2 regions of the Psychromonas sp. KJ10-5 genome follow, and region 2 is predicted to be linked to the other one. Evidence: predicted binding sites of a transcription regulator. Region 2 holds the regulator's gene; the other holds the start of a gene.
What was found. Region 2 encodes sigma-54, which starts transcription at its own class of promoters, with help from an activator protein. Its sites were predicted from a motif close to GTTGGCACGNNNNTNGNNT; they were not measured.
Positions count from the first base shown of each region.

Region 1: a site for sigma-54 is predicted at 15,005-15,023, ahead of AC0L3W_RS05180 (choice-of-anchor A family protein). Genes of this name have one in related genera too.

Region 1 is NZ_CM147864.1:1,143,078-1,159,449, reverse strand. Features, by position in the region: gene hisB (bifunctional histidinol-phosphatase/imidazoleglycerol-phosphate dehydratase HisB) at 1-32, shown strand, start outside; gene hisH (imidazole glycerol phosphate synthase subunit HisH) at 29-628, shown strand; gene hisA (1-(5-phosphoribosyl)-5-[(5-phosphoribosylamino)methylideneamino]imidazole-4-carboxamide isomerase) at 631-1,368, shown strand; gene AC0L3W_RS05255 (class I SAM-dependent methyltransferase) at 1,468-2,706, opposite strand; gene AC0L3W_RS05250 (DUF1365 domain-containing protein) at 2,742-3,536, opposite strand; gene AC0L3W_RS05245 (NAD(P)/FAD-dependent oxidoreductase) at 3,541-4,815, opposite strand; gene AC0L3W_RS05240 (SDR family NAD(P)-dependent oxidoreductase) at 4,820-5,536, opposite strand; gene AC0L3W_RS05235 (nuclear transport factor 2 family protein) at 5,536-5,994, opposite strand; gene phrB (deoxyribodipyrimidine photo-lyase) at 6,070-7,443, opposite strand; gene AC0L3W_RS05225 (YbgA family protein) at 7,518-8,477, opposite strand; gene AC0L3W_RS05220 (ChrR family anti-sigma-E factor) at 8,508-9,206, opposite strand; gene AC0L3W_RS05215 (sigma-70 family RNA polymerase sigma factor) at 9,199-9,825, opposite strand; gene AC0L3W_RS05210 (LON peptidase substrate-binding domain-containing protein) at 9,918-10,484, opposite strand; gene AC0L3W_RS05205 (DUF3833 domain-containing protein) at 10,614-11,165, opposite strand; gene AC0L3W_RS05200 (chalcone isomerase family protein) at 11,162-11,710, opposite strand; gene AC0L3W_RS05195 (DUF2878 domain-containing protein) at 11,703-12,200, opposite strand; gene hisF (imidazole glycerol phosphate synthase subunit HisF) at 12,529-13,302, shown strand; gene hisIE (bifunctional phosphoribosyl-AMP cyclohydrolase/phosphoribosyl-ATP diphosphatase HisIE) at 13,299-13,922, shown strand; gene AC0L3W_RS05180 (choice-of-anchor A family protein) at 13,999-14,967, opposite strand; gene AC0L3W_RS05175 (heme-binding beta-barrel domain-containing protein) at 15,146-15,727, opposite strand; gene AC0L3W_RS05170 (hypothetical protein) at 15,887-16,372, opposite strand, start outside.
Region 2 is NZ_CM147864.1:3,806,460-3,822,831, reverse strand. Features, by position in the region: gene AC0L3W_RS16840 (BolA family protein) at 1-5, opposite strand, end outside; gene AC0L3W_RS16835 (STAS domain-containing protein) at 15-266, opposite strand; gene AC0L3W_RS16830 (MlaC/ttg2D family ABC transporter substrate-binding protein) at 263-889, opposite strand; gene mlaD (outer membrane lipid asymmetry maintenance protein MlaD) at 891-1,361, opposite strand; gene mlaE (lipid asymmetry maintenance ABC transporter permease subunit MlaE) at 1,363-2,139, opposite strand; gene AC0L3W_RS16815 (ATP-binding cassette domain-containing protein) at 2,139-2,945, opposite strand; gene kdsC (3-deoxy-manno-octulosonate-8-phosphatase KdsC) at 3,316-3,864, shown strand; gene lptC (LPS export ABC transporter periplasmic protein LptC) at 3,865-4,428, shown strand; gene lptA (lipopolysaccharide transport periplasmic protein LptA) at 4,415-4,954, shown strand; gene lptB (LPS export ABC transporter ATP-binding protein) at 4,957-5,682, shown strand; gene AC0L3W_RS16790 (RNA polymerase factor sigma-54) at 5,716-7,161, shown strand; gene AC0L3W_RS16785 (PTS sugar transporter subunit IIA) at 7,257-7,700, shown strand; gene rapZ (RNase adapter RapZ) at 7,717-8,559, shown strand; gene AC0L3W_RS16775 (HPr family phosphocarrier protein) at 8,566-8,841, shown strand; gene mgtE (magnesium transporter) at 8,856-10,217, shown strand; gene AC0L3W_RS16765 (YacL family protein) at 10,302-10,664, opposite strand; gene AC0L3W_RS16760 (winged helix-turn-helix domain-containing protein) at 10,819-11,649, opposite strand; gene lpdA (dihydrolipoyl dehydrogenase) at 12,237-13,667, opposite strand; gene aceF (dihydrolipoyllysine-residue acetyltransferase) at 13,774-15,354, opposite strand; gene aceE (pyruvate dehydrogenase (acetyl-transferring), homodimeric type) at 15,412-16,372, opposite strand, start outside.

The DNA.
Region 1 (16,372 bases), 1.3 Mb from region 2:
CAGATCTTCCTTCAAGTAAAGGTGTTTTATGATAGTTATCATTGATACAGGTTGCGCTAACTTATCTTCGGTATTATTTGCCATTGAACGTTTAGGTTACGAAGTAACCATCAGTAAAGATCCAGCGGTATTGCAACAAGCAGATAAGTTATTCTTGCCTGGTGTAGGTACTGCTAAAGAAGCGATGAATAACTTAATTGAGCGTGATTTAGTAGAAGAAATTAAAAAGTTAACTCAACCTGTGTTAGGCATTTGTTTAGGTATGCAAATGTTAGCAGAAGGAAGCGAAGAAGGTTTTGCTGAAGAAACTGTGATCAACACTCTTGGTTTAGTGGACGGTTTTGTCGAAAAAATGGATGTTGCTCCATTACGTTCACCACATATGGGCTGGAATCAAATTACACCTAAGTTAGATGAACCTTTATTCAAAGATATTCCTGCCGGTAGTTATTTCTATTTTGTTCATAGTTATGCTTTGCCTGTGAATGAAAATACTATTGCTAGCTGTGAGTACGGTACACCTTTCACTGCAGCAGTGAATAAAGATAACTTTTATGGTGTTCAATTCCACCCAGAGCGTTCAGGGAAAGCAGGCGCACAACTTATTAAAAACTTTTTGGAGCTTTAAACATGATAATTCCAGCACTCGACCTAATTGACGGTAAAGTCGTTCGTTTATACCAAGGCGATTACGATCAAAAAACCGTTTACAGCGATGACCCACAAAGCTTATACACCATTTATAACGAACAAGGTGCAAACTGGTTGCACCTTGTTGATTTAGATGGTGCTAAAGATATTACTAAGCGTCAACTATCTGTCATTGAAAGCTTAATCAAAAATACGCCTGCTAAAGTACAAGTAGGTGGAGGCGTGCGCACTGAAGAAGATGTTAAAGGTCTTTTAGATACAGGTGCTCACCGTGTGGTAATTGGTTCAACAGCTGTTAAAGAGCCTGAAATGGTTGCTGGATGGATGGAAAAATATGGACCAGAGCATATTGTACTAGCACTAGACATTAATATTGATCAACAGGGTAACAAAATTGTTGCTGTATCAGGTTGGCAAGAAGACAGTGGCCAAACGATTGAGTCGCTATTGGACATCTACCTTAAAGTTGGTTTAAAACACGTTCTCTGCACAGATATTTCTAAAGATGGAACATTAACAGGCTCTAATGTTGATTTGTATAAAGAGATGGCTGTCGCTTTTCCGAGTGTGTCTTGGCAAGCTTCTGGCGGTATCGGATCATTAGACGATATTGCTGATGTTGCCCGCTCAGGTGCTCAAGGAATGATTGTGGGACGCGCTTTATTAGAAGGCAAATTTACGGTAGAAGAAGCAATTAATTGCTGGCAGAACGCTTAAGTAGTTTTTGTTATATTCTTTCTGTTATATGAAAAGAAAAGCTAAAAAAAGGCGCTATTTTTAATAGCGCCTTTTTGTAAAAAACACAGTGTTTATTAACTACTTTCTTGCGACAAGGTGTACTGTGCTAATCGAACGTTCTAAGAATGCGCCTTCACAGTAAGAAAAGTAATATAACCATAAACGTTTAAACTCTTCATCATAACCATGCTGAGTTAATTCACTCCAAGATGCTAAGAAATTAGTACGCCAATCTGCTAGCGTTTTTGCGTAATCTAGACCTATATCATGCAAACCTTCAATCACCATCTCACTGCTTTTTGTTAGCTGTTGTGAAAGAATATTAATAGAAGGTAAAAAACCTCCAGGGAATATGTAACGCTGAATAAAATCTACATTACTCTTGTAGTGTTCAAAACGTTGATCCGCAATGGTAATAGACTGTATTAGTAATTTACCACCTGGTTTCAACCTTGCATTACACTGTTCAAAAAAGCTTGGTAAGAATTCATAACCTACCGCTTCGATCATCTCCACCGAAACCACTTTATCAAAGGTGCCAGTTAAATCGCGATAATCTTTTTTCAATAAGGTAATTTTATCTTCAAGCCCTAATGCTTTAACACGTGTTTCGGCATAAGCATATTGAGCATCTGAAATAGTTGTTGTGGTGACTTTACAACCAACATGTTGAGCTGCGTAAATAGCAAGTCCACCCCACCCAGTGCCAATCTCCAATAAATGCTCATCTTTTTTTAATGATAAACGTTCACAAATTGTTTTTAATTTGTAAAGTTGTGCATATTGTAACGTTGTTGTTTCAGATGGATAAATGGCAGATGAGTACATCATTTCTGGGTCTAAAAAACGCGTATAGAGCTCATTACCTAAATCGTAATGCGCAAGTATATTTCGCTTCGAACCAGACTGAGTGTTTCTATTTTGCCAATGTGAAAAACTGTTTTTAATCTTATTGAATAAAGACTTGTTGGAATCTAATTGATCAGTTTGTTGCTGTGCCTTAGCAAAAATCCTAATGACATTAGTTAAGTTTGGACTGGTCCATTTTCCTGCAATAAACGCTTCAGAGACACCAATACTGCCTCCCTTAACAAATTGTTTATAAACAGCAATATCATGGATATGAATTTTCGCTTTGATTAAACTATCTTGATGTTCTGCTTCAATTACTTCAGGAAAAAAGTAATGTTGAGAACCTTCAACAACCTCTAATTGACCATAACTTAACTTTGAGAATACAGAATGAACAAGTTCTCGACAGCGTTTATCAAACCAACTATTTGTCTCTACAGCTACCACCTTTTGTACTTCTTCCATTAATGTCTCCTAAAATATAAAGCCTGTAATAGATACTAAGTGGCTTTTTGATAACCTACAAAAGGAATTCGTTTTACAAATAACTTGAGGGCTTGCCAATATATACCTAATACAATCTTGCCCGTCATGATTGGAATTTGGGCCCAAATTTTAAATAAATTTTGCTTATTGAAAGCCTGTTTTTTTAAACATAGGCTTGCTTCAAATAATTTTAAAAAGTCTTGATTGTTTTGCTCATAGCGCCTGTTTTCAATCTTAACCATTAAACGTTCAGTCTCAGCACTTGGCGCTTTTACTTGCCAAATATAACTCATGTTAAGGTCCATAAATGGCGATACTTGAAATACCTTATTCGTTATTTTTGGTTGCTTAACTTTCGTTAAATCAACCAGGTAATAATGTCTTTCATTCCATGGTGTATTACTGACTTCAGCTAACATTTGTGTACATTGGTCATTTACATCGTAACAAAAATAGAAATTTACCGGACTAAAGTATAATCCAAAACAACGCACCTGAACTAACATTAAGATACGTGTAATATCTTCATGACCATCAAGACTTTTTACTTTGTTTCTAATACGTTGTGAAAGTTTGTTCGGTTCACTTCTCAGGTAATCTTTCTCTACAAATCGTAATGGATGGAACCATGCATAACCAAAAACACCAACACCTTGTTCCTCTTCTGCTAATTTATCTACATCCAACGCCAACATAAATAGCTTAGCATTAAAGTGATGTTTTTTAGGTACAAAGCGATGATGAATAACATTACCTACATAAATTGCACTATGCTCGAATCTTGTAGTGTGTAAGACCTGACTTTCCATAGCATTACTTCCTTGCAAAGGCATCAAGGTAGCAATCAAAACGTTGTGCGACTTCAACCGCACTTTTTACTCCATCTTCATGAAAACCATTATGCCAATAAGCACCTGCGAAATGAGTATGTCGCTTACCGCATATGGTATCTCTTTGCTGTTGAGATCGAATCGACTGCAATGAAAAAACTGGATGATAATAAGTAAACTCTCTTAATATTTTATCTGCGTCTATCTCCTCTTTTTGATTCAAGGTTACACAAAATGTTTCATCACTGTCTATTCCCTGCAATATATTCATATTATAGGTAACACTCGCGGCTTTTTCTCTGTCATCACTTAATTGATAATTCCAGCTAGCCCAGGCTTTTTCCCTATCAGGTAAGAGCTTTATATCAGTATGTAAAACAACTGAGTTCTCACTATATGGCATCCCAGATAACACCCTTTGTTCATCATCAGTGGCGTCACTTAATAGTTTTAAAGCTTGATCTGAATGACATGCAATTACTATTTCATCAAAGGTTTGCATTTCATTTTCATCTTCAAAATGAATATGAACTTTATCTTCTTGTCTTGTAATACCAATGAGTTTCGAATTTAAATGAATTCGCTGCTTAAAAGGTTCACACAAAGGGGGTATATAGCTTCTTGATCCATTGGGGATAACATACCATTGCGGCCTATCTGCTATATTTAGTAAACCGTGGTGATGAAAAAACTGTACAAAAAATCTGAATTCAAAGCTTTCCATTTGCGCTAAGGAGCTTGACCAAATAGCAGCGCCCATAGGTAATATGTAATGCTCAGCAAAAAAAGCACTAAAATGATTCGATTTCAAGAAATCACCAAGTGTATCGCCAGGTTGATAACTGTTCTGTTCAAAGATGGCTTTACATAATTTATTAAACCTCAAAATTTCTTTAACTAATACCCAGAATTTAGGTTTAAATATATTACTGCGTTGTGCAAATAGGGTATCAAGATTATGACCATTGTATTCAAGCCCAGTTTGGCAGTTATGTACTGAAAAACTCATTTCAGTGGCTTGCTTACCGATACCTATTTCATCTAATAAAGCGAGATAATTTGGATAGGTTTTATCATTAAATACAATAAAGCCTGTATCAATAGCATAAGGGATACCATTTTTTTCAATATCGACAGTAGCTGTATGCCCACCAATATAATCATTTTTTTCGAACACAGTAACTTGGTGTTTTTTAGATAATAGGTAAGCAGCTGTTAATCCAGAGATTCCTGAACCTATAATGGCAATATTTTTCATTAAGTTATCCCTTGACGATCAGTTTACGCCAAATCCAATTCGGCATAATTGAGAAAAATTTAAGTAGCGTTGTTAGGCGCTTTGGAAAATGGGCATACTCTCTACGGTTATCAATTGCTTTAGCGATATGTTGAGCAGCTTCTTCACTAGTAAGTAAAAACGGCATCGGGAAATCATTTTTCTCAGTTAAAGGTGTTTTAATAAAGCCTGGATGTATTAAGGTGACATCAATCTTATATTTTATAAGATCTAACCTTAGGCTGTTGGCTAGGTAGTCAACACCAGACTTTGAAGCGCCGTAAGCTTCACTCCGTTGAAATGGCATTAAAGTCGCACTAGAGCTAACAAATACAACTTGCCCACCTTCACGTACTTTTGGTAAAAAATACTGTAATAACCAACCTAAAGAGATCAAATTTGTTTGTATAACATCCGCAAATAATGCGCCATCAAAATGTTTAGCATCATCAATATAACGACAATTGCCTGCATTTAACACTAGGATATCTAGGCTATCTAAGGACTTTGAGAAAGCCTCAATTTCAGATGGAATAGTCATATCAAACTGACCGGTCATGTATGCTTGCTCAGCCATTTCCTGTAACTTTTCTTGGTTACGTCCACAGGCGATGACATTATTCCCCAGCTGATGATAATAGTCGAAGAGTGAATGGCCGATACCGGAGGTTGCACCTGTGATCAATATATTTTTAGCAGTCATCATTGTGCAGCCTTTACTTTGATCCAGTGAATCAATTTGCCAATCAAGGGTAATTGCTCGTATAACATAGCACCTAAATCTAAGAAATCACGGTGGTATACAATTTTATTATCTTTTGCAATCAACTTAGAAGAACCTTGAACTGATACTATTTCACCTTTATTTAATTTGGTATGTTGATAGTTCATTTCCCAATAAACTGCGGCCTGTTGTCCACTCACAATGACGTCATTAATAGTAAAAGTACAACTACTCAAATTTTTATATAGACCATCAAAGTAATCGTGTAAGTTAGACAGCCCTTTGATCTCATGGATAGGGTCAATGAATGTTACTTCTTGTGCGTATATTTCATCTAATAAATCTAAGTTATTAATTGAAAGTTTCTGATACACAGAAATAAATCGATTTAACCACTCAGGATATTGCTTTACTACTGCTAACCTATCTTTGTCCATTGTATTACCTTAAATATATCCACCTAATGTCAATCAATAAACATACCAGATTTGTCATCTGTTTATTAATATTGGTTACTTGTAAAAAGCTAATGCATTCAATCTTGCTTCTTTATGATCGACTATTGCAGGCCAATAAATAGATAAATTATTTTCTTTTATATATTTGTGTGGAAAATGTATCTGTTTATCAGGCAACTTGCTAAGTTCTGGTAAATATTTACGGATAAAAGTGCCTTTAGGATCAAACCTTTCACTTTGAGTAATCGGATTGAATATTCTGAAATAAGGTTGTGCATCGCAGCCGGTACTTGAAGCCCACTGCCAACCACCATTATTTGAAGCCAAATCACCATCAATAAGGTGCTGCATAAAATAACGTTCGCCTAAACGCCAATCAATTAATAGATGCTTTGTTAAAAAGCTAGCAACTACCATACGTAGGCGATTGTGCATCCAACCAGTTTGATTTAGCTGTCTCATAGCCGCATCTACCAACGGGTATCCGGTTTTACCCTCGCACCAAGCTTCAAAAAGTGCAGAATCATATGGCCATGAATGATCTTGATATTTATCATTAAAACATTTGTGTTTACACAGACTTGGCTTTGCAAATACTAGGTGACGATAAAATTCACGCCAAATAATCTCATTCAACCAGCAAAACTCATCACTATCGCTGCTAATTAAAATATCAGGATATTTATCTAACAAACTTTTAAAAACATAACGTGGACTTAACACCCCTGCCGCCAAATATGGTGAAATACCACTTGTTCCTTTTACGCTAGGAATATCACGAACATTTTTGTAATTTGATACTTTAAATCGGTAAAAAAGCGGTAAGGCTTTTTCTGTTAATATGCTCGCTAGAGGCCACTTACTTGATAATGATGAAATTTTATCGTCTTCAGTTATACTTTTTTTGTCGCTTATACTTTCAAAGTATTGATAACCATGTTCCCTAACATAGGTTAACCAAGCACGCTTAAAAGGAGTAAACACTTTGTACATATCACCTGATTTGGTAACAATTTTTCCTTTAGGTACGATTACGTCTGCTTCAAATAAAGTTAGAGGTATTTGTTCTGTTAAACATAATTGATCACGTTGTTGCTCGTTGATTTCTAATTCACTGTTGGCTAAAACTTGTTTTACATCATTCTCTTCACAGTAATTTTTTAAGTATGCAACCTGATCTTTGAAATAATCAACTTCAACTAACTCTAACTGAATGTTAATTGCGGCTAATTTTTTAACTAACGCAACAGCATGCCGTTTAATGAAGTCAATCTTAATAGGAGCCCAGTCATGGGCTAACCACTGTTTTTCAGAAATAAAAAAAACCGCTTTTCCGGTTTCGTTTGAAGTAGATTGATTAATGAATTGATAAAATGCGGGGTTATCATCTGTCCGTAAATCGTTTCGAAACCATAGTAGTTGATTCATAGGAAGGAAATTCCTCTAAATAAGAAGGGATAATAAACGCTACAGTATAAACTGTAGCGATAAAAACTTGGAACTTAGTATGCGTACCTTAATCTAAGCTGTTCTGGATATGGTTGTAAGTAAGACTGGCCTTTCAAATAATCCTTTGGATACTCTCTTAAATAATGATTGATCAATGTTAAAGGAGCAATTAAAGGTAATAGGCCTAAACGATAACCATCTATTTGTTCACACAGCTCTTTACGTTGCTCTGCAACTAAGTGCTTAGAGAAGTAGCCTTGAATATGTGTCAATGTATTTACATGGTTTTTACGCGTAGCAGGAATTTTAAGTGCTTCCATTAGCCCAAAAATATACTTTTCAGCTTTCTCTGCTAATGTCATATCAACATCTGCTAATAATTGTCCAAGTTTCTTGTAAGCCACTAGGTTATGACTCATTACGGTATACTTATAGTGGCTATGGAATGTAGTTAACTTATGTTTTGTTAAACCTGACTCACTTACAATCTGCCAATGTTTGTAGGCATAGATACGTGCCACAAAGTTCTCTCTAATATGCATATCATTTAAGCGACCATTTTCTTCACAAGGTAACAGTGGATTGGCTTCCATTATCTCTTTTGCAAAAGCACCAATGCCATCAGATGCGAGTGAATTACCATCTTCGGAATAAATTTTAACCCGCTCCATACCACAGCTTGGGCTTTTAGCGCAAAATACATAACCACTTAGGTGTTTGGTCATCTCTGCTACTTTTTTACCATACGCCTGTAATGCTTCAGTTACATCACCAGAACCGTCTGGACGAGCCACTGAAATAACATCTCCTTTCTTAATTTGCCTAATCGTTGGACGAGGTATCGGCAAACCAATAGCAACTTCCGGACAGAATGATTCATATTCAACATGATCGCCTAACTCATCGATACAGAACCTAGACGGCTTATTACTAGCATCGAAACGTACTTTTTGACCAATCAAACAGGCACTTATACCAATTTTAATATCTTCTTTTGCGACTGAATAAATCACTATTCGCTCCTTTGAATAAAAAACTAAACACTAATAGATAAACGACCCAATTGGGTTTAATAGCTTATTGATACCCTGTGTAAAGTGTAGTGCATCATTGGCAACTGTGTAACATAAACATCCATTTTGAGAGATAGGATTGTGCGTGAAGGTACCATCTAATAAAATAAAATCGCCTTTATTGTATTCGCCTCTGCTGTCAGTGAATGAACCATCAAGTAAAACTGTCAATTCAAATCCTTTGTGGGTGTGAGCTGGTACACCACCACCTGGATTGATATGCAATAAACTAGAATGGATTTCATCTTCATCAAGTTGTAAACGAGAGCGCGATAATTTTCCAATGTTAGCCGCTTTGCCTAACTCAATACGGCTAAGCGCAGTAGGCAATTGATATGTTTTATCTCTAAATATAACTTCTCGTTGCAATGCTTCAGTGATTACATCAGCATCGTCAGAAAATGTAATATTGCTGATCATTGACTCAAAAAAATCTTCTTCATCAGCTTCCTCTGAGTACGAAGTAAAGCTATTTGAATCTAGATCATCTAGTCGGACTGTCGCTTCTTCAAATGAATGCTCGGCAACCTGTTCCGTTAATTGCGCTATTGTGTGTTGGCAATCAGTGCACATGTCCGCGTGGATACTAATGCCGATAGCAAGCGAAGCCGGCAAGTCGCCATTGACATAAGATTGTAATAATTCAAATTTCGGATGGTGCTTAATCATGTTCTTCTCCTAACTGCACTTTCAATTTAGCGAGTGCTAAACGTAGTCTGGATTTAATAGTGCCAAGTGGTAGGTTAAGATGGTTCGCAAGTTGCTCTTGAGACATTTCCATCAAATAAAAACCTTTAACGACTTGTTGTTGCGCTTCTGGTAATGCTTCAATGACACGTAAAAGCTGATTACTTTCGAGATGATCCTCATAAACTTGCTCTTCGGTCACTGCACCTTCTGCAATTGGCCAAATGTCATCACTCAAATTATCTTCTCGGTTACTTTTAACTTTTCTTAATAAATCAAAAGTCACATTACGCATTACCGTATAAACCCATGTCGTTGCAGCACCTTTATTTGCATCAAATAAATGTGCTTTACGCCAAACATTACTCATGGTTTCTTGAACCACTTCGTGGGATTGAGCCTCATTAGGAAATTTACTGCGTGCAATACGCTGTATCTTAGGAGCAAAAAATTTAAACAGATGAGTAAACGCATTTTTACAACGTTTATCAGCAACTTGGTTAAGCCATTCGCTTAGTTGGGTGTGATCTATATTTTCATTCATGCTGTTAGATTTAGCATGACTTACCCCTGTTGGCAATTTAGTTTGTTCGACTACCATAATTATTTCCCTAATTTGGACTCTGGCAATCAATACGCTATCGAAAAATTAAAGATCACTTAAGAATTAAAATATTATGGTTTTTGGAAGGTTTATTGTGAAATGATTGAATGAACTAACTTTTTAGCCTCAGTGTATGAAGAATCAAATACAAATTTATTTTTAACATCAAAGGGAATAGGTAATAACTCTAGCCACCTAGACACCGTCCAATAAGGATTATTTGGTAATTGGTCGTGGTATAACTTAGCGAGTAATTCATTATTCTCAAATAATGTTTTTAATGAGTCAGCTAATAACGCTAGTTCTGTATTTGATGTTTTTTGTGACCAATGCTTTCGTTGTTCAACATCAGCGAACAACAGTTTATCGTTATCTTGTTCAAGTTTAGATAGCTTAACTAAACAACCACATTCGACATCAATTTCTAAGACACCATCCTTCCCTTGTTCAAAGTTAATGACTTCAACCCAACTACCCCAACGGTAAGCCTGATTAATATTCTGTTTGTTAGATGAAATGACAAATCCGCCTAACTGGGAAGCTAGCCCAACCATTTTTAAATAACGAGGTTCAAAAATTCTTAAACGCGTAATACCACCCGGTAATAAGAATAAATCTAGTGGAAAAACTGGGAGATTAGTTGTTTTAGCTGACATAATGGGCCCTCTTTAATAAAAAAATGTGCATAACAATATGCTCACTTGACAGTACGAAGGTGTTGCTAAAATAGTTCATCAATATCGTAAAGCGAATAACAATCAATTAAACTAATTGAGATAGAAATGTTATTCGCAACTTGCTAATGGCGCTTGTTTGTCAAAAAATAGTGTTACATTAGCGACGTTAACACCTAATTTATGAATAGCAGTTTTATTAATGACTCGATACTTGTCTATTTTGTACATCCAATCATTCATGCTCACGTCATAAGTAGTATCATCGACTGGTAAAGTTAAAGTATATTTTAGCTGAAAAGCAAAACCTTGATGCTCACCAATGGCCTCCCCAACCACATCTTCCGCAGTCCCAATGTAACGTCCATCAACTTGCTGTGAAAAATGCCAATTGCGATAACTTATTTCACCATCATCAAAAAAGAATTTTTCAGCCAATATTCCATCTTTACCTTTCCAAGTTCCTTTCAACTCAACACAAAAACGTCTAGTAACTACATTACTAGCATCTTGAATGGTCCCCCATGCGATGACATTGCCATTAAAATACTCTTTAATATCAAAATTACTAGTTTGACTTGAATAATCACTCAAATCTTGAGTACAACTGACTAAAGCAAAGCTACTGAGTAGCAGTACTACTGGAGGATTAACGTATTTCATGATTTTATTCCTAATAATGTATCACGCAGTTCTGGCTGTGAAGTATTCTCCGAAAACCAAATAGCCATAAAAATGTTCCTGAAATCCTTACCATCAATTTGTCCAATGAAACGTTCATTGTAATAGAAAGCACTGTTATTACCTTGAGCAACAAAAGCTAATTGATCACCCTCTTTAATATCAGGCCACATATTACGGAGTTGTTCTAGATAAGAGCTATACCGCTCACTAGCAAAACCAAGGTGCACCCACTGTTCAATAGTTTTCTTTATGAGTTGTTTGGATTCAATACTTTTAAGATATTTAATTTGATACACTATAACCCCTTCCGGGTCAGGATATACGCCACTACTTGTTGATAATTGACTTTGATAAATATCCCAAATAAACACCGAAAAGGTTGCCCTGCCTACCTGTATCGTTGCTGTTGATTTTAACAATTCAGATAGACTATTTTTCCATTGATCTGGTTCCTCAGCAGGTACTGCAAAGGTTAAGTTGATCAATAGAATTGACGCAACTAACCCTTTAAATAACTTAAGCATACTGTAGGTCTCTCTGTAATATGATTGATTTTAAATAAAAAAATAAAAGGAATAAGCATCCCCAAATTATTGCAAGAATTGAGAAAGTAACAGGTAAACTATAAGCGAATACCACAACACCAAAACTTTCCCCTGCTAAATAACTCAATGGCGCAAACCCGCCTCCTATGAGCAATTGGCTTTTTTTGGAAGCGCTCAGAAAAGTTAAACTATGACAAATAGTGCTTGCAAAACAAGCCCACAATACCATCAACCAAAATGGTGTGAAATTAGCATTTGGAAAAGTAAAAAAGTGGATAAAATGCAAAAAAGAATCCACTGACACACCTATAACAGTAACCAATAATACCAGTCGAATTTCTTTAATTATTTTGGACAAGAATTTAAAATGAATAAATAAAAGGGTTAACGCAACAGGAATAAAAATATTTCCCCAATATAATAAACCAAACCATATAAGGTTAAACCCCAACATATTGATTAACATCATTATCACTCCATGATTACTATGTAATTAGTATTGATATTTAAATACGGCCTCTGATTACATAAAGATCTCTTTTGACAGATAGAATCATTCGATATTCACTACTTAAACAATCCAAAAGAAGTAAAGGTTCAGGTATAAAACCAATATTAAAAAGTGCTTAATAATCAGATTAAAGCCTACAAAGTGATCATTAATATAGTTATAATGTATGGATAATGAATTAATAATCTTTACAATCACTTATGATTATTTCTTAATAAAGTATTGGTAAATTATTTTAAGGCCGTTGAATAGCTTAAAATAGTAGACCACATAATAGCGAGGCTTTATGTTAGCAAAACGAATTATTCCATGTTTGGATGTAAAAGATGGACAGGTAGTTAAAGGTGTACAATTTCGTAACCACGAGATTGTAGGCGATATCGTTCCACTTGCTAAACGTTATGCAGAAGAAGGCGCAGATGAGTTAGTTTTTTACGATATTACTGCCAGCTCTGATGATAGAGTGGTCGATAAAAGCTGGGTTAGCCGAGTTGCTGAAGTCATCGATATCCCATTTTGTGTTGCAGGCGGTATCAAAACAGAAGAAGACGCAAAACGCATTTTACAGTTTGGTGCAGATAAAGTTTCTATCAACAGCCCTGCGCTTGCAGATCCAAGCCTTATTAATCGTCTAGCTGAAAAATTTGGTACGCAATGTATTGTTATTGGCATTGATTCATACTTTGATGAAGAAACGGGCCAACACCAGGTTAAACAGTTTACAGGTAATGAAGCAGCTACAGTAACAACCAAATGGAACACTTTTGATTGGATAAAAGAAGTACAATCACGTGGTGCCGGTGAAATAGTATTAAACGTAATGAACCAAGATGGCGTACGTTGCGGATATGATATTGACCAACTTTCTCAAGCACGTGCTATTTGTCATGTGCCATTAATTGCATCGGGCGGTGCCGGTGAAATGGTTCATTTTGCAGATGTATTTAATAAAGCTGATGTTGACGGTGCTTTAGCAGCCAGTGTATTCCACAAACAAATAATTAATATTGGTGAGTTAAAATCTTACCTTAAAACAGAAAAGGTAGAGATACGTTTATGAGTTTAATGAAAGAAGAGCAACTAGCAACGTTAGATTGGGAAAAAGTAGATAACCTAATGCCTGTTATTGTACAGAACCAAGTTTCAGGTAAAGTATTAATGCTAGGTTATGTTAATAAAGAATCATTAGCAGCAACACTTGAATCTGGTAAAATGACTTTTTTTAGCCGTACTAAACAACGTTTATGGTGTAAAGGTGAGCAGTCAGGTAACTTTTTAAATGTAGTTGAAATCAGTTCAGACTGTGATAACGATACGTTATTAGCGATTGTAAACCCAATCGGTCCAACTTGCCATTTAGGCAATGAAACTTGTTTTAAAAATGAACAAGAGCCTTCATTAAGTTTCATCTCTGACTTAGAGCAAGTAATCAAAAGCCGTAAAGGTGCTGACCCAAAGAGCAGCTACACAGCTAGCTTGTATGCACGAGGTACAAAACGAATCTCACAAAAAGTCGGTGAAGAAGGTGTTGAGGTTGCACTAGCAGCAATGGCAAAAGATATGGATGAGTTAACTTGTGAAAGCGCTGATTTACTATATCACTTAACTGTCTTATTACAGAATGAAGGCCTATCGCTTTCGGATGTTGCTGATAAATTAGCTGAACGTCATAGTAAGTAATTAGATATTAACCCTAAATTAAAAACCGCTCACAGTTATGTGTCAGCGGTTTTTTACATTTAAAAATATGAATTGATTAAGATTTTGACCTATTCCACATCATCATACCAGCCAGAGCAGTTAATAGAATGAAGAACATACTAGGCTCAGGCACTTTTACCGGGTCAGTTGAATTATTAGCATCAGGGTCATAACTAATTACACCTGTGAATAATGCATCATGCACTTCACCATTTTGTTGAAAATTATTAACAACCACTGAACCTTCAATAGGCGTGGCATTAGTAAGGTCTGCAAAAGGTGCCAATACACTACCATTGATTTGTTTAACTAAATCAATTTCAGTCGCCTCAAAGAAATTCCAAATAATATTCTCTCTAAAAACATCACTAGTAATATTACCCACGGCATTACCTAAATTTGAATCATTAATCATCTCACCAGACACATTAATAATGATAGTTGAGGGAGACTGACCGTTTAAATCAATATCATACTGTTGTATCAGATTATTCTCGAAAAAACTTTCAGAAGTAATGTTAAAGACTGCTGGGTCATTTCCAACTGAATCACCGACGTTAAATGATGCAGCCGATGGCTGATTGTTGGATGATGTTAACAAAACAGAGTTAACAGCTAGTTCTGATAAATAACCTGAAAAGTTAATAAATTCAGATTTAATTAAATCAAAGTCATATTGTGATGCATCATTTGATACTGAATTTGAATTAATATTACCATTATTAGTTCCGGCAATAATCACTTCATGCCCATTTGCATTGACTGTTGTGCCTGAAGATAAGTCACTACCAACAACCAGCACACTACCAACAGATGAATCATTTTGAGCTAAATGAGTGCCATAGTTAGAAGCAGAGCCTGATAGATCACCCGCTACAATAGTTTTACCTTCAACTTCACTCGTTGATGTTAAATCATTTAACACCACTAAGTTATATTCATTCAACGTCTCGATAGGACCAGCTAAGCTGAAATGAGCATAACAGGTTAATGCCACACCCATTAATGTGTTTAATTTTTTCATTTGAGTATCTCAAAGATTATTGTTTATTTACAAGTTTATGCAAATATTAAGCCAAAATAGTTAAGTGATTGAAATGTATCAAAGCAAAAGCTAATCAATAAGTTGTAGTTTAAGTAATGTAAGGTTTATCGACAAATAACAGTCTAAATAGAACCAACACAGCAACTTTAACTTAAAGTTAATCTAGCTTAACACTAGTATCAATCTCTCTTATCAACCTATGGTGGTCGTTATGATTAAATTCGTTACCATAAATATCTAGCATCATGTGCTGCGAGTATTGTAACTTATCACCTGATAGGGTCATTTTTTTCTGTAATGATTTAGTTGATGCTTTACTTTGTAAAAATGCAGACTCGGTAATTGGCCAATTAGGGCAATTTAAACGCGCTTCAACTTCAAACACAGTTGAACGTTTTGTAGTAGCCTTACCGCCAGCCAGAACAGAAAGCCCACGGGGTATGGTCAAAGAGTTGATCACATTCTCAGTACCTTGCTCCCATAACCAATAACCTACTTCGCGATGGATGATTTTTCCCGTCGAGTTTCTTTGTACTAACTGAGAGTATTGTACTGCGCTCAACGCTTGCTCTTCGGCATTAGATGTTTCGCCTGCTTCTATAAAAACAAGAGTTTCAAAGTAGTCATTAAGTTCAGTTGAGCCATCTGCTTCAGGTGATTTATCTTTACCTTTATTGCCTTTCCATGTACCAATTAACCCAGCTAATGGTCCGTAATCGATTGGGTCTTGCTCCTGCATATTGTTGCCTTTTTATTATTAGTTATTTGGGGGGAAAGATTTCGAGCAGGATTATATAGAAATATCAGGAGCTTTAGTAGAGATTACTACTTTAGTGTAGTGGCAGAGTGATGGACTGGTAAGCAGTTATTTAATATTAACTGCTTACCACTTCTTTAATTAACCATTGGCGGTTTGTTTTCTTTTTTTATATGCACTGATAACCAACTCAATAGCTGATAATAAGATGAGGGTATAACCTAACGTTTCTGTGCCCTCTTCTACAATATTTTTAACGATACGGACATATTGTTCGCCCATCACCGAATGCCAAAATGAACCACGCCCCATTAGTCGTGAAAACGCAACAAGCGTAATAAACCCAGATAAAAACACGCCATAACTTGGCAGAGTAGTGTAGGCTTTTAAAGCCTTATATACCTGTGAGAACTGACCTCGTAATGAACATAATAACCCGATGAAAATCATACACACCAACATCTGCCAAGCACCATCAAATGCATGATGATCCAATAGCGAGTCAGACTCCCTAACAAACATCATAGCTAATAACGCAGCTAAGATTTTACCAATAATATTTGATGCTTTATCTAACTTAGCTGCCCATAAAAACAACATACAACTACTGAAAGTTAATAGGTCTTG
Region 2 (16,372 bases):
TTCATATACAACCACTATTTTTCAAAAAGGTTTTCAACACCGTAAAGCTCAGCTAACACAAATAATTTAGCTGATGCATTAATCATTAAAATTGCTGGGTATTGGGTTTTAATTTGCACTAAATAAGCAACACCTGCCGAGTCAATATTATCTAACTGTGATAAATCAAGATGCGTTACGCTCTGGTACGTATTTATCTCGGGATAAACTTGCTTGCTTAAACCAGCAAGTAATAATTCTCGGTCAAATAAAAAGTGACTACTCATGATTCAAACTCATCATTTTTTTCTAGAAGTAATTTAATCACTTCATCGATACCTTGTTTCTGAATTAAAGAACCAAATTCTGTTCTTTTGGTATCTAACATACTGATACCTTCAGCAATCACATCAAACACTTTCCACTCGCCCGTTTTTTTGTTTTTACGCAACTTGAAGCTTAATTGTGTTACTTGTCCATTGTTGTCGCGCATTCTAACAGGAATACTGACTATTTTCTTACCCTTAAAGTTATTATTATCGAGTATTGTTAAGGTCTGTTGATCATATTTAATTAATATATGGCCGTAGGCATTAATTAAGTAAGTACGGAACGCATTAACAAAGTTTTCACGTTGCTCTGCTGTTGTATTTTTTAAATTTGCACCAACGACACTATAAGCTGCATATTTGTAATCAAAATAAGGCAATAACTCTTCATTAATGATCACCTTAATGTATTCAGGCTGCTCAGCTAATTTACTTCTCTCACTCTCTAAGCGTGCAAAGGTTTGCTTAGATAATGTTTTTAATGTTTGGTTTGGATCAGTTAACCCGGCATCAGTGTCTGCAGCAAATGCAGAAAACGAAAGTGTATATAACAGGGCAATAATAGAAATAAATAAACGCATGTTAGTCGTCCTTATTAATAGAGTAGATAAACTGACCAATCAGGTCTTCTAATACTAATGCTGATTTTGTATCTTCAATCGCATCACCATCGCCTAGCATCTCAATGCCATCGTCCACAAACCCAGGTTTAATACCAATATATTGTTCACCCAGTAGACCCGAAGTAAGGATTGCGAGTGATGATGTTTCAGGGAAGTAACCTTGATTTTCATACATGGATAACTTAACTAAAGGCGTATAAGTATCTTTATCCAAAGAGATAGATTCGACTCGCCCTACGACTACACCACCTAATTTAACTGGCGCACGTGGTTTTAACCCCCCCACATTACTAAAGTTAGCTTCAAGCGTATAACTATTGCCTTCCCCTTTGAAAGACAACCCAGCAACACTGAAAGACAAAATAGCAAATGCGGCAATAGCAGCAACAACAAATAAACCAACCCAAATTTCTAATTTTTTCTGTGACATTCTAGCCCCCAAACATAATAACAGTCAGTAAAAAGTCCATTCCTAAAACAAGTAACGAAGCTAGTACTACAGTTTTTGTTGTTGCTCTACTAATTCCCTGTGCATTTGGCACAGTGTGGAAACCATTATATAAAGCAACCCAAGTAACAATTAACGCAAAGATAAGACTTTTGATCATACCATTGCCAACATCAGGAATGAAATTAACACTACCTTCCATCACAGACCAAAAGGCGCCGCCATCTATGCCCATCCAACTTACGCCTATTAAATAGCCACCCCATATTGCTACGACATTAAATAGCAGTGTTAATAAAGGTAAGGCAATGATGCCAGCAATCAGGCGTGGTGCAATAACACGTTTCAATGGCGAAACCGCCATCATTTCCATGCTCGCTATTTGCTCTGTACTTTGCATTAGGCCAATTTCAGCAGTCAAAGCAGATCCTGCTCTTCCGGCAAACAATAAGGCAGCAACTACCGGCCCAAGTTCACGTAAAAGTGATAAAGCGACCATACTGCCTAAACTTTCTTCAGCCGCATAATCAACTAATACATAATAGCCTTGTAAACTCAGCACCATACCAATAAACAGACCCGCGGTAACAATGATCGGTAAAGATAGAATGCCTAGATGAAATATCTGAGCAACAGTAAGTTGAAATAATTTAGGGTGAGGCTTGGTAAATAAAGTACGGTAAAACATTAATGCAGACTTACCTGCACGTTGAATTAACTGTAATGTGTAAGCCCCAATCGCTTGTAAAAATGAACTCATTATCGATTGGCCTCTTGTAAATCTACTAAGTAATCACTTGCAGGCAGATGAAAAGGCACAGGACCTTGAACAGCCCCCTCGAGAAATTGTTGCAACAATGCATTGTCCTTTTGTGCTAACACCTCTTCTACAGAGCCTTGCGCAATGATTTGTTGATCCGCAAAAACATAAACATTATCCGCGATTGACAAGACCTCGTTTACATCATGAGAAACAATAATAGAGGTTAAGCCTAACGTGTCATTGAGTTGCTTTACTAACTTTAATAATACATTCATTGATATAGGATCTTGGCCCGTAAAAGGCTCATCATACATTACCACTTCGGGATCAAGTGCAATAGCGCGAGCCAATGCAACTCGTCTTGCCATACCACCAGATAATTGTGATGGATAAAGATCCTTTGCACCGCGCAGACCTACCGCATGAAGTTTCATTAATACTAAAGTAGTTAACAACTTTTCATCTAATTGAGTATGTTCCCTCAGAGGAAAAGCAACATTTTCGAAGACAGTTAAGTCATTAAACAATGCGCCACTTTGAAATAGCATGCCCATTTTTTTACGAGCTTGATATAACGCTTTTTCAGAACAGTCATGAATTGATATGCCATTGAACAGTACTTCTCCGCTGTTAGCAGGAATTTGACCACCAATCAATTTTAACAGCGTCGTTTTACCAATACCACTTGGCCCTAATACGGCTGTGATTTTGCCTTGTTCAAACTGCATATCTATATTATCAAATATGATTTTTTGTTGTCGCTTAAAACTAAGTTGATTAATTACAATATGTTGTGTTGACATAAATACCTTTTCTCTAAGAAAAAGAAAGTTTAGTCTGATTAATAAATCACTTAAAGGACTTAATCAGTCAGAATCGAGATAAGTAACGGTTTGAGTTGGATTTTACCTATAAATTCAGAAATAAGCGAAACTTAGGAGGTCCAATCACCTTATTTCATTATTACAGACAAAGTATATCGCTGTAAGTTTCTAGAGGATGACATTAATAGTAACATTAATACGGTTTAATCTATGTAATATGAAACAGTCTTGTTATGATTGGCACATATTTTGATTTCATAAATTGATAACAATAAACAATGCTCGCGATCCTTTGCGGACTTTGATATTTTGATAATAGATTTGCTGTATTTAAAAAAAGAGTCGATACATGATAGATACCCCCTATGGAAAAATCAGCCAAGATAATTTTCAACGCGCACAAAAAATAAAACTTTTTGTATGCGATGTTGATGGTGTTTTTTCTGATGGCCGCATTTACCTGGGAAATGACGGCGAAGAGCTAAAAGCATTTCATACAAAAGATGGCTTTGGGCTTAAAGCGATTATGCAACAAGGTATTGAAGTCGCTATTATTACAGGTCGCCAATCTAACATTGTTAGCACCAGAATGAATGCCTTAGGCGTTAAGCATATTTATCAAGGTAAAGATGACAAGTTAAGCGTTTATAAAGACTTGTTGACTCAATTGAATTTAACAGCTGAGCAAACAGCTTATATCGGTGACGATGTGGTAGATCTTCCTGTCATACAACTGGCAGGGTTAGGTATTGCAGTAAATGACGCACACCCACTGGTATTACAAAAAGCAGATTTAATCACTACTATAAAAGGTGGGTTTGGGGCTGTTCGCGAAATTTGTGATCTATTTTTACAATGTCATGGACAACTTTCTATGACACAAGGTAAAAGCGAATAAATGAACAAACGTCAAAGCATCCCTTTTATTGTCCTGTTTATCGCTTGTGCGGTATGGGTCTATTTCTCAACGGATACAGAGTATCCTGCATTACCAGATCATCACCCAAGCTATATTGCCGATAACTTGCAAAGTAATCATTACGACCAAACTGGTTTTAATGATTATCGTGTATTTGCTGATAAAGCAACTAACTATCCAGAGGATGATACGACCTTATTTGAACATCCTAAAGTTGTTATCTACCATAAAGATCAAGAAACCAGTGTGGTCAGTATCTGGCAACTAACCAGTATAAAGGGCACGTTGAAAGAGAAGAATAACCTATTGTTATCTGGCAATGTATTTATTAAAAATATAACAGAAGATCAAATGGTGCAGACTATGTCTACTGCACAAGCAACGATAATGCTGGATACTAAAGTGATCACCAGTGATTTAAAAGTAACTTGGACAGGGCCACAACTTAAACATGAAGGTGTAGGAATGTGGACGTCTATAGAAGCTGAAGAGATGAAACTTAATTCGAATATAAAAGCGGTGTACTTTAATGAACCTAAATAAATTAGCATGCTTACTGAGCATTTCATTGTTTAATGCCAATGTGATTGCATTAGAGTCTGATTATAACCAACCTATCCATGTTTCTTCAGTTAAGCAACATGCGAGTTTGAAAACCAATACTATTATTTTTACTGATGAAGTATTACTAACTCAAGGTTCGATTAAAATCACAGCAGATAAATTAACCGTGATCCGAGGTGAAAAACCTAATCATGAATTAATGATTGCTGAAGGTAATACCTCTGTTTTCCATCAAATTCAAGATGATGGAAAACCATTGGATGCTGAAGCTAAAAAAATTACCTATGATGTGGCTAAAGGTAAAATAACCTTAACTAAAAATGCACAAGTGAAGCAATTGGATAGCCAAGTTAATGGTGCTGAGATTGAGTATTTCTTAGCAACACAAGAGCTTAATGTTAGTACAGACCAAAATAAAAAAGAGCGTGTAAAAACCATCTTTTTACCTGCTCAATTTGAAAAATCTAAAGACACTAACTCAACTTCAAACACAGGCAACAAATAACTATGGCAGAGTTACGCGCAACGGGGTTAGTTAAAAGTTATAAAGGCCGAACTGTAGTAAATGGTGTTGGTTTAACAGTAAAAACCGGTGAAATAGTAGGTTTACTAGGCCCTAATGGTGCAGGTAAAACCACCTCTTTTTATATGGTCGTTGGTTTAGTGAAACAAGACCAAGGTAGCATCGTCATTGATGACGAAGATATTTCTAGTAACCCAATGCATATTCGTGCACAAAAAGGCATTGGCTACCTGCCACAAGAAGCATCTATTTTTCGACGTTTAACCGTGACAGAAAACATTATGGGTATTCTACAAACCCGTAAAGAATTAACGCAAAAGCAACGCGATGAGAAGCTCAATACACTATTGGAAGAGTTTCATATTACTCATATTCGTGATAACAAAGGAATGAGTTTATCGGGTGGAGAGCGACGCCGTGTAGAAATAGCACGCGCACTAGCAACCGAGCCCAAATTTATTCTACTGGATGAACCTTTTGCAGGGGTTGACCCGATTTCAGTAATTGATATAAAAAATATTATTCAGCAATTACGAGATCGTGGTTTAGGTGTATTAATCACTGACCATAATGTAAGAGAAACGTTAGATGTTTGTGAGCATTCCTATATAGTAAGCCATGGGGAAATTATTGCTGTAGGTACACAAGATGAAATTCTTGCAAACGATCATGTAAAACGCGTTTATCTAGGTGAAGAGTTTAAACTTTAAGTTATTGCCACACGTTCAGGAAGATATGTTTTGATGAAACAGGGTTTACAATTGAAAATGGGTCAGCAATTAGCGATGACCCCTCAATTACAACAAGCAATAAAACTATTGCAGCTTTCAACATTAGATCTACAACAAGAGATTCAGAATGCTTTGGACTCTAACCCTCTTCTCGAACAAGATGATCAAACTGGGTCAGAAGATACGGTTAAAGAAGCCGATAGCAGCGTATTAGATACAACTGAAGCGATTACTCAACAAGAGTTCTCTGATGATCTCCCTGCAGAAAAAGAGTGGGAGGAATCTTATAACTCCACCCCAATCACAGGAACGACTTCTAATGCCGTTGCCTATGAGGGAGAAAATACACTTTATCAAGGCGAGTCATCAACCTCTCTACAAGACCATCTGTTGTGGCAAATGCAATTAACACCTTTTACAGATACCGACCAAATAATCGCGATGGCGATTATTGACTCTATCGATGAATCAGGCTACTTGACCACCGACTGTGAGAGTATCTTAGAGAGTTTACAAACAGATTTAGAAGAATTAGAACTAGATGAAGTAGAGGTGGTACTTAAACGCATTCAACACTTTGATCCACTAGGGGTTGCGGCACGTACCACCCAAGAATGTTTACAAATACAATTACGCCAACTACCAGAAACGACTCCTTGGCGTAATGAAGCAATTCAAATCCTTGAGCAATACATGGATCTATTAGGTAATAGAGATTACCGAACTTTAGCCAGAAAAAGTAAGCTAAAAGAAGCTCAACTTGCTGAAATAATGCGTTTAATTCAAAGCTTAGAGCCTCGCCCTGGTAACCGAGTAGAAACCAGCGAAACGCAGTATATTGTTCCCGATGTGTACGTTAAAAAGATCAATGGGCAATGGCGTGTATCCCTAAATCAAGATTGTGATCCTAATTTATCAATTAACCAGCAATACGCGAGTATGTGCTCAGGTAACATTAGTAAAACTGACTCTCAGTTTATCAAAGGCCACTTACAAGAAGCTAAGTGGTTTATTAAAAGCTTAGAAAATCGTAACGATACCTTATTAAAAGTGGCTAATTGTATTGTACAACAGCAACAAGCCTTTTTTGAATATGGCGATGAGTCCATGAAGCCAATGGTATTAAACGATGTCGCATTTGAAGTAGAAATGCATGAATCCACTATTTCACGTGTTACAACACAAAAGTTTATGCATACTCCACGTGGTATATATGAACTGAAATTTTTCTTTTCTAGCCATGTTGCTACTAATGGAGGCGGTGAATGTTCATCAACCGCTATTCGCGCTTTAATTAAAAAGTTGGTTTCAGCTGAAACCACAACTAAACCATTAAGCGACAATAAAATCACCCAGTTGTTGGAAGAAAAAGGTATTAAGGTAGCAAGACGTACTATTGCTAAATACCGTGAATCCTTAGGAATTCCGCCTTCTAATCAACGTAAACAATTACTTTGAACTAAGAAGTAATGCAAATAAATAAGGATTAACTATAGTCATTTAATGCTAACCTGATAAACTCGCGCGTCCATTAAATACAGTTAACTATTATTATGAAAATATCTACTCTATTAAATCAACAATCGGTATTCTGTAACACTACTTGCACAAGCAAAAAAGGCGCTCTAGAAAAAATCAGCCTTATCGCAGCAAAGGAGCTCGATTTAGATGCCCAAGAATTGTTTGAAAGCTTAATTGCACGAGAAAAAATTGGGTCAACAGGTGTTGGGTCTGGGATTGCTATTCCACATGTCAAAATTTCTAGTGAGCTACCTGCTACGGCTGTTTTTTTGCAATGTGAAACAGGTATCGATTACGATTCATATGACGGTAATAAAGTGGATATATTATTCGCTATCTTTGTACCTGAAGACCTTTGTAAAGAATACCTTTCGGCGCTATCAGAAATTAGCCAAAAGTTATTAGACAAACAATTCTTACGTCAGTTACGCAGTGCGGGAAATTCCCAAGAATTATTTGAATTACTAACACTATAGAAAGACAGGAGAAAGTATGAAGTTAATTGTTATTAGTGGTCGCTCAGGCTCAGGAAAAACAATTGCACTTCATGTTCTCGAAGACTTAGGTTATAACTGCATTGACGGTGTACCTTATCAACTACTCGAGCAACTTATTGATACTTTAGACCCTAAAGACAATAAAGTTGCTGTGAGCTTAGATGTCCGTAACATGCCAACCAAAGTTGAGCAAATACAACAACTGATCGCCTCTCTTCAAAAGAAAGTGGAATTGGAAATCATCTATATTGATGCATTAACCAGTGAATTAATTAGGCGTTATAGCGAAACTCGACGCTTGCACCCTCTTTCAAAAAAGAAATTCTCTTTATCCCAAGCATTAGAACTAGAAAATGAGATGTTACTGCCATTAAAATCGATGGCTGCTTTTTCTATTGATACCACTTCATTATCAGTGCATAACTTAAATGAACACCTCAAAATCTATTTACAGGGCTCAACAAAAAGTAACTTGCTTATTATTTTCCAATCTTTTGGCTTTAAATATGCTCACCCAGAAGACGCTGACTACATGTTTGACGTGCGCTTTTTACCTAATCCATATTGGGAAAAAGAGTTAAAAGCTTTTTCAGGTAAAGATAAGATCATTCAAGATTATTTAAGCACCTTTCCGATTGTCAAAGAGACGATTACCAATATAGAAAACCTGTTTTTAAATTGGTTGCCACACTTAGAGCAGAACAACCGTAATTATGTCACAGTCGCAATTGGCTGTACTGGCGGAAAACACCGTTCAGTATACGTCACTGAACAAATAGCGGCGCGTTTCAAGCATAAATATCAGGTACAGATAGAACACAAATGTTTAAAGGAGTAGTTCCGATTGGATATCATTAAGCAAACAATTACAATAAAAAACAAATTAGGGTTACATACACGCGCAACCATCAAATTAGTTGAACTTGTCAATGCATTTGACGCTCAAATCACCATTACACACAATGGCAAAAAAGCCGATGCCGGTAGTGTGTTAGGATTACTTGTACTAGAGACCTGCTTTGGACAAGAGATTGAAATCGAAGCAAGTGGCACGCAAGCTCAAGAAGCAATGCAAGCGGTAACCGAATTAATCGAAAATAAATTTTTAGAAGAAGAATAATTATAGGAGTTGGTATGCTGGAAAACACTAAAGTCGATAATACCCAGCTACGACTTCAAGAAGTAAAAAAAGCCCTTGAAAGTGGTATGTTTGTTTTAGCACGCAGTATTTTAGATAAAATGCCAGCCTGCGATGTTGCCTTTCTTTTAGAATCATCTCCGCCTGGTTACCGTAAAGTACTATGGAATCTAACCGACCATGACCAACACGGTGAAATCCTAGAAGAACTAAATGAAGATGCTAAAGATGGTATTATCAACCTCATGGGCACAGACAACCTCGTAGCAGCAACAGAGGGGATGGAAACTGATGGCCTGGCCTATGTATTGCGTGGTATACCAGATAGCGTTTACCGCGCTGTTTTGGAGCAAATGGACACACAAGATAGACAACGTGTTGAATTAGCATTAGCCTATCCAGAAGATACTGCCGGCTCAATCATGAATACCGACACCACCACAGTGCGCCCAGATGTGACCATTGAGGTAGTGCTTCGTTATTTACGTCTAAAAGGCTCACTGCCTGATACAACCGATGCGCTATATGTTGTAGACACCGATAATAAGTTACTGGGTGATGTTTCACTATCAACACTACTTACCGAAGAGCCGAACTCACTAATTGCTGATGTCATGAATCATGATACTGAGCCACTTCAGGCATTAATGGAAGAAAATGAAATAGCTAAGCTGTTTGAACGACATGATTGGATTTCAGCTCCAGTAATTGATAGCGACAGGCAACTGCTCGGTCGTATCACCATTGATGATATTGTTGATATTATTCGTGAAAATGCTGAGCATTCGATGATGGGTATGGCAGGTATGGATGACGATGAAGATACCTTTGCCCCTATTTTACCCAGTGCAAAACGTCGAACTGTCTGGTTATCCGTTAACTTAATGGCCGCATTTATTGCTGCCTCTGTTTCTAATATGTTTGAAGCGACATTAGAACAAGTTGCTACCTTAGCCGTATTAATGACCATAGTACCGAGCATGGGTGGTATCGCAGGTAACCAAACTTTAGCGCTGGTTATACGAGGTATTGCTGTTGGCCATATTAGTAGTAGTAATACACGTTGGTTAATCGGCAAAGAAGCCGCGATTGGGCTATTAAATGGCATGATCTGGGCTATTTTAGTGGCGACTGCCGTGGTGCTTTGGAAAGGCGATATGCAAGTAGGCTATATTATTGCCGGGGCAATGTTTATTAATTTGTCCATTGCAGGTATTGCAGGGGTTTGTATTCCATTGTTAATGCACAAATATAAAATTGACCCCGCCTTGGCTGGCGGTATGGCACTAACAACCGTGACCGATGTGATTGGCTTGTTTTCATTCCTAGGTATGGCGACCTTAGTATTACGCCACTAGTTCAAGTCCTCTTATTTAAATCTAAAACCTATAACGACTTATACAAATTGTCGTTATAGGATTAACAACAAGGTTATTTACCAATTAAATAAATTCCAACCAAGATTCCAATAAATTTAAAAAGTCTTCCAATCCACACTCAGCTTCAATCTCTTGATCATAAAAGTTTAAATCATTCGCTTCATCTAAATCAGATCCATGCATATGTAAACTATGATTACTAATACTTGCCTCTTCTGTCGTTAGGTAAAGAGCGAACTCATCACCAGTCAGCTTATATTCAGCGATTTTTTGTTGTTGTAAATCAGAGATGACGACTAATAATGCTTCCACCCACTGCTTTTCCTGGCCCTCCTGCTCTAGCCAAGTACCGAAGGCTTCATGTCCCATTGACAATTTAACGGTTGCTTTACCGCTAAAATAGTCTTTTTTAAAATCAAATTCCATACTGTCACTCTCTGCACTCAATTAATGACTGAAGTATAATACTAACCAAAATAACTGAGAGAACTATTTTACTGATTATCAGCAAAAAAAGGCATAAAAAAACCCTTACTAGTTAGTAAGGGTCAGTGTCGTTGCGTTAAGGTTAAGCGTTAGATTAACTATTAACAGCTACTTTAAATTCAGCAGATACAACATTAGTTGGTACTAGTTCATAAGCTGCTTGTGGTTTTAATACCACGTTTGACTTGCTAGCGACCATTAACATCTGTTTCAAACGGTTTGACTCAAAAGGTTTTAACAATAAACCTTGAACATCTAATAAGCTGTTTAGACCTAATAGCTCACGTTGAACGTCATGATGAGAGTTTAAGATACTGATATCGGCAGAAGCTGAAGTTTGACCTGTACGAATTGATTTAATTAACTCTAGACCTGAGTATTCAGGTAGTAATGCATCAACGATAATAAGATCAAAGTCTTGTAGTGCAATAGAACGCTCTGCTTCTAATGTAGTAGCAACGCCTTCAACATAAGAAACATTTAATGCTTCTAATTGTTCGATTAATTGAATACGACCTTCAGCAGCCCCTTCAACAATCAGTACTTTCATACTTGTTATTGCATTTGCAGTAGTTTCACCTTGCGTCATTGGTGACACAGTATTATCAGAAACTGTTAAACCTTCCATACGTGCAATGTAGCCACGTTTTGGAATAGTAGAAATATTAAGACCGTGTAGACTTAATGTACCTACACTTTTACGTAATTGAGAAATATGTTGGTTAATTGTGTGGTCAGTTACTAAACGACCCCACACATGTTGCGCTAAGTCTTCACGTGTAACAACTGAGTTAACATTTTTGCATAAGAAATGTAAAAGAGATGTACGTAAAGGACCTAAGTAAACTTTACGATTGCCATGAATCAAACTATTTTGACTCGTATCAATGTGGAATTCACCCACAACTAAGCTTTTTTCTAACATAATAATAGTACCCATTTTAAATTTATAATATATGTGCCAGTTCCAATGGACAGGCGATTTTTGTTTTATTTGCGGACTACTTGGGTAGTCTCTTATATATAATCCCAATCATATTATCAAATTAAGGTAAAAACACAAATGCATTCATCTCATGTCATTATTTGATAAAAATATCATCAGTAAAATTAACTATAGGATAGTTTTAGAAACCTGCAAACAAAATATCTTGTATTTTTACTAAATTGATTTCTTGTTAAGAGAAAGGGTTAAGTAGGAATAAATTTCATCGCTCAACGTTATTTAATTAATTAATACTTGATGAACTACTTTTGAACTCAGCAAATATTGAATACTAACAAATAAAGCTTAATAAAAACCCAATAAATAATGTTAATAGCTATAACAATATACCAGCAATCACTACAATTTCTTTATACAGCAATTATTTGTCATTACACTATAGAGGTAAGCACTAAAAACAATAGAGATGACATTATTGAATGTCATTTTTTAAAGAGAGGTATTTGAGCAGAAACAAAAAAGGCAACGCTTAACGTTGCCTTTTGAATAACAAATTAAGTATCTAATTACTTACGTTTTACCGCTTTTGCATTTGGTAAATCAGTAATTGAACCTTCATAGATCTCAGCCGCTAGACCAACAGATTCATGTAGCGTTGGGTGAGCATGAATAGTTAATGCGATATCTTCTGCATCACAACCCATTTCAATTGCTAAGCCAATTTCACCTAGTAATTCACCTGCATTAGTACCTACTACAGAACCACCGATGATGCGGTGTGTATCTTTATCAAAAATCAGTTTAGTCATACCATCTGAACAATCTGATGCAATTGCACGACCTGACGCAGCCCATGGGAATACTGATTTTTCGAAGTTAAGGCCTTGCTCTTTCGCTTCTTTCTCAGTTACACCAACCCAAGCCATCTCTGGCTCTGTGTAAGCAATTGAAGGAATTGTTTTAGGGTCAAAGTAATGCTTCTTCCCTGCAATAACTTCAGCTGCAACATGCGCTTCATGCACACCTTTATGCGCTAACATAGGTTGACCAACAATATCACCGATAGCGTGGATATGTGGTACGTTAGTATGCATTTGCTTATCAACTTCAATGAAACCACGTTCAGTAACTGTGATACCAGCTTTTTCAGCATCCAGTGATAGACCATTTGGTACACGACCAACAGCAACTAACACTGCATCGTAAGCTTTTGCTTCAGCTGGTGCATTTTTACCTTCAAAAGAAACGTATAACGCGTCTTCTTTAGCATCAACAGCTGTTACTTTAGTTTCTAGCATGATGTTAAATTTGTTTTTCACTTTCTTAGTGTAAACTTGCACGATATCTTTATCAGCTGCAGGCACTAATTGATCAGCGAACTCTACAACATCAACATCTGAACCTAATGATTTGTATACTGTACCCATTTCTAGACCGATGATACCACCGCCTAAAATAAGTAAACGTTTAGGCACTGATTTAAGCTCTAGTGCATCTGTTGAATCCCAAACACGAGGGTCATCATGTGGAATGAATGGTAATTTAACAGGACGAGAACCCGCAGCGATAATTGCGTTATCAAAAGTAACTGTTGTTACTTCACCTTCGCTACTAGTTGCTTCAATGGTGTTAGCACCAGTAAAACGGCCAAAGCCATTTACTGTTGTTACTTTACGCATTTTAGCCATGCCTTTCAGGCCACCAGTTAGTTGTGATACTACTTTTTCTTTCCAGATACGGATTTTATCGATATCTGTAGATGGTTCACCAAATAATACACCGTGCTCAGATAATGCTTTTGCTTCTTCAATTACTTTAGAAACATGTAAAAGAGCTTTAGAAGGGATACAACCAACATTTAAACAAACACCACCAAGTGTGTCATACTTTTCGATTAATACAGTTTCTAGACCTAAATCTGCTGCACGGAATGCTGCAGAATATCCAGCTGGGCCTGAACCTAATACAACAACCTGCGCTTTAATTTCTTTACTCATGACGACCTCTATAAAAAAGAACACTCGAATTAGAATTCTAGTCTATTCAAATGTTAATAGAATGTAAATGAATGGTCGGCATAACTGCCGACCTAGTTAACAAAGTTTATAAAATTAATGTACGTAAATCAGATAAGTGCTTGTTAACAGCAGTAATAAAGCGTGCACCATCCGCACCATCGATTACACGGTGGTCGTAAGAAAGAGCAAGAGGAACCATCATACGAGGTTCAAATTCTTTACCATTCCATTGTGGTTTAATCGCTGATTTAGAGACACCTAAGATTGCAACTTCAGGTGCATTAACGATTGGTGTAAATTGCGTACCACCGATACCACCAAGGCTAGAGATAGTCATGCTACCACCTTGCATATCTTTAGCAGTTAATTTACCAGCACGGGCTTTCTTAGAGATCTCTGCGATATCACGACAGATTTCAAAAATACCTTTGTTTAATACATCTTTAACCACTGGTACAACTAAACCATTTGGTGTATCAACTGCGATACCGATGTTGAAGTATTTCTTCAGGATCAGGCTTTGACCATCTTCAGATAATGAAGAATTGAAGTTAGGGTATTGTTGTAATGCTTTTGCTACCGCTTTCATCATGAATACTAACGGGCTAATTTTAACACCTAGATCTTGTTTAAGTGCGATTGCATTTTGCTCTTTACGGAACTCTTCTAGCTCTGTGATATCAGCTTCATCGAACTGTGTAACGTGTGGGATAGTTACCCAGTTACGGTGTAAAGCAGGACCAGATATTTTTTGGATGCGAGAAAGTTCTTTCACTTCCACTTCACCAAATTTTGCAAAATCAACTTTAGGTGCAGCTGCTACAGCTAAGCCGCCAGCGCCACCAGATTTAGCCGCTTGTAATTGGCCTTTAACGTATTTTTGCACGTCTTCTTTAGTTGTACGTCCTTTAGGACCAGAAGCAGCAATTACGTTTAGGTCTAAATCAAATTCACGTGCGATACGACGAACTGATGGAGACGCTTTAATTTCTTTGTTTACAGCAACTTCAGCTTTTGCTGGTGCAGCTTTAGGCGCCGCAGCAGGAGCTGGTGCAGCCGCTTTAGGAGCTTCAGCAGGCGCTGATGGTGCAGCAGCTGGTGCTTCGCCTTCAGCTTCAACTAATAAGATTAAAGAACCTTCAGATACTTTATCGCCAGTTGCGATTTTAATCTCTTTAACAACACCACCGAATGGTGCAGGAACGTCCATTGATGCTTTATCACCTTCAACAGTGATCACATCTTGGTCTTCAGTAATCGTATCACCAACAGCAACTAAGATATCAGTTACTTCAACTTCATCACCACCAATATCTGGCACACAAAGTTCTTTTACAGCAGTTGCCGCTGCAGCTGCTGGAGCCGCCGCTTCTGCTGGTGCTGCTGCCGGAGCTTCTTCAGCCGCAGGTGCTTCAGCAGCGGCAGAACCAGCTACTTCAACGATTAATACTAGGTTACCTTCAGAAACGCTGTCACCAACGTTTACTTTGATCTCTTTAACCACACCAGCAACTGATGAAGGTACGTCCATTGACGCTTTATCACCTTCAATCGTTAATACATCTTGGTCTTCAGCAATAGTATCGCCAACTGCAACTAAGATATCGGTAATATCAGCCGCATCAGCACCAATATCAGGTAGTAAAAATTCTTTTAATTCAGACATAATAATTTTCCTAATCAATAAAAGTCGGTGTTAACTTGTGTTAACACCGAGACTGATTTATGCAAATAATGGGTTGATTTTGTTTACATCAATATCAAATTTAGCAATCGCTTCTGTTACAACTTTACGTTCAACATCGCCACGTTTAGCTAGTTCAGTTAGTGCAGCAACAACAACGTAACCAGCATTAACTTCGAAGTGACGACGTAAGTTTTCACGGCTATCACTTCGACCGTAACCATCAGTACCAAGTACTTTGTATGACTCAGCAGGTACAAATGCACGTACTTGCTCAGCATAGTTTTTCATGTAATCCGTTGCAGCAATTGTTGGCTCAGTACCTAGAACATCAGTAATGTAAGCTGTTTTTTGCTCTGCTTCAGGGTTTAACATGTTGTAACGTTCAACGTCTTGACCATCACGTGTTAACTCATTGAATGAAGTCACAGAGAAGATATCAGAAGCAACGTCGTACTCTTCGCTTAGGATAGCTGCAGCAGCACGTACTTCGTTCATGATAGTACCTGAACTTAGTAGTTGTACTTTGCTCTTACCTGGTAATGAATCAAACTTGTAGATACCTTTACGGATACCTTCTTCAGCGCCTTCTGGCATAGCCGGCATTGCGTAGTTTTCGTTCATTACTGTTAGGTAATAGAATACGTTTTCTTGTTTCTCACCGTACATACGCTCAATACCGTCTTGAACGATAACCGCTAGCTCGTAAGCAAACGTTGGGTCGTATGAAACACAGTTAGGGATAGTGTTAGCTTGAATATGGCTGTGACCATCTTCGTGCTGTAGACCTTCACCATTTAGCGTAGTACGACCAGCAGTAGCACCTAATAGAAAACCACGTGCTTGTTGGTCACCTGCCATCCAAGCCATATCACCAATACGTTGGAAACCAAACATAGAGTAGTAGATGTAGAATGGAATCATTGGTAAGTCATTAGTGCTGTATGACGTTGCAGCAGCAACCCAAGAAGACATAGAACCAAGTTCGTTGATACCTTCT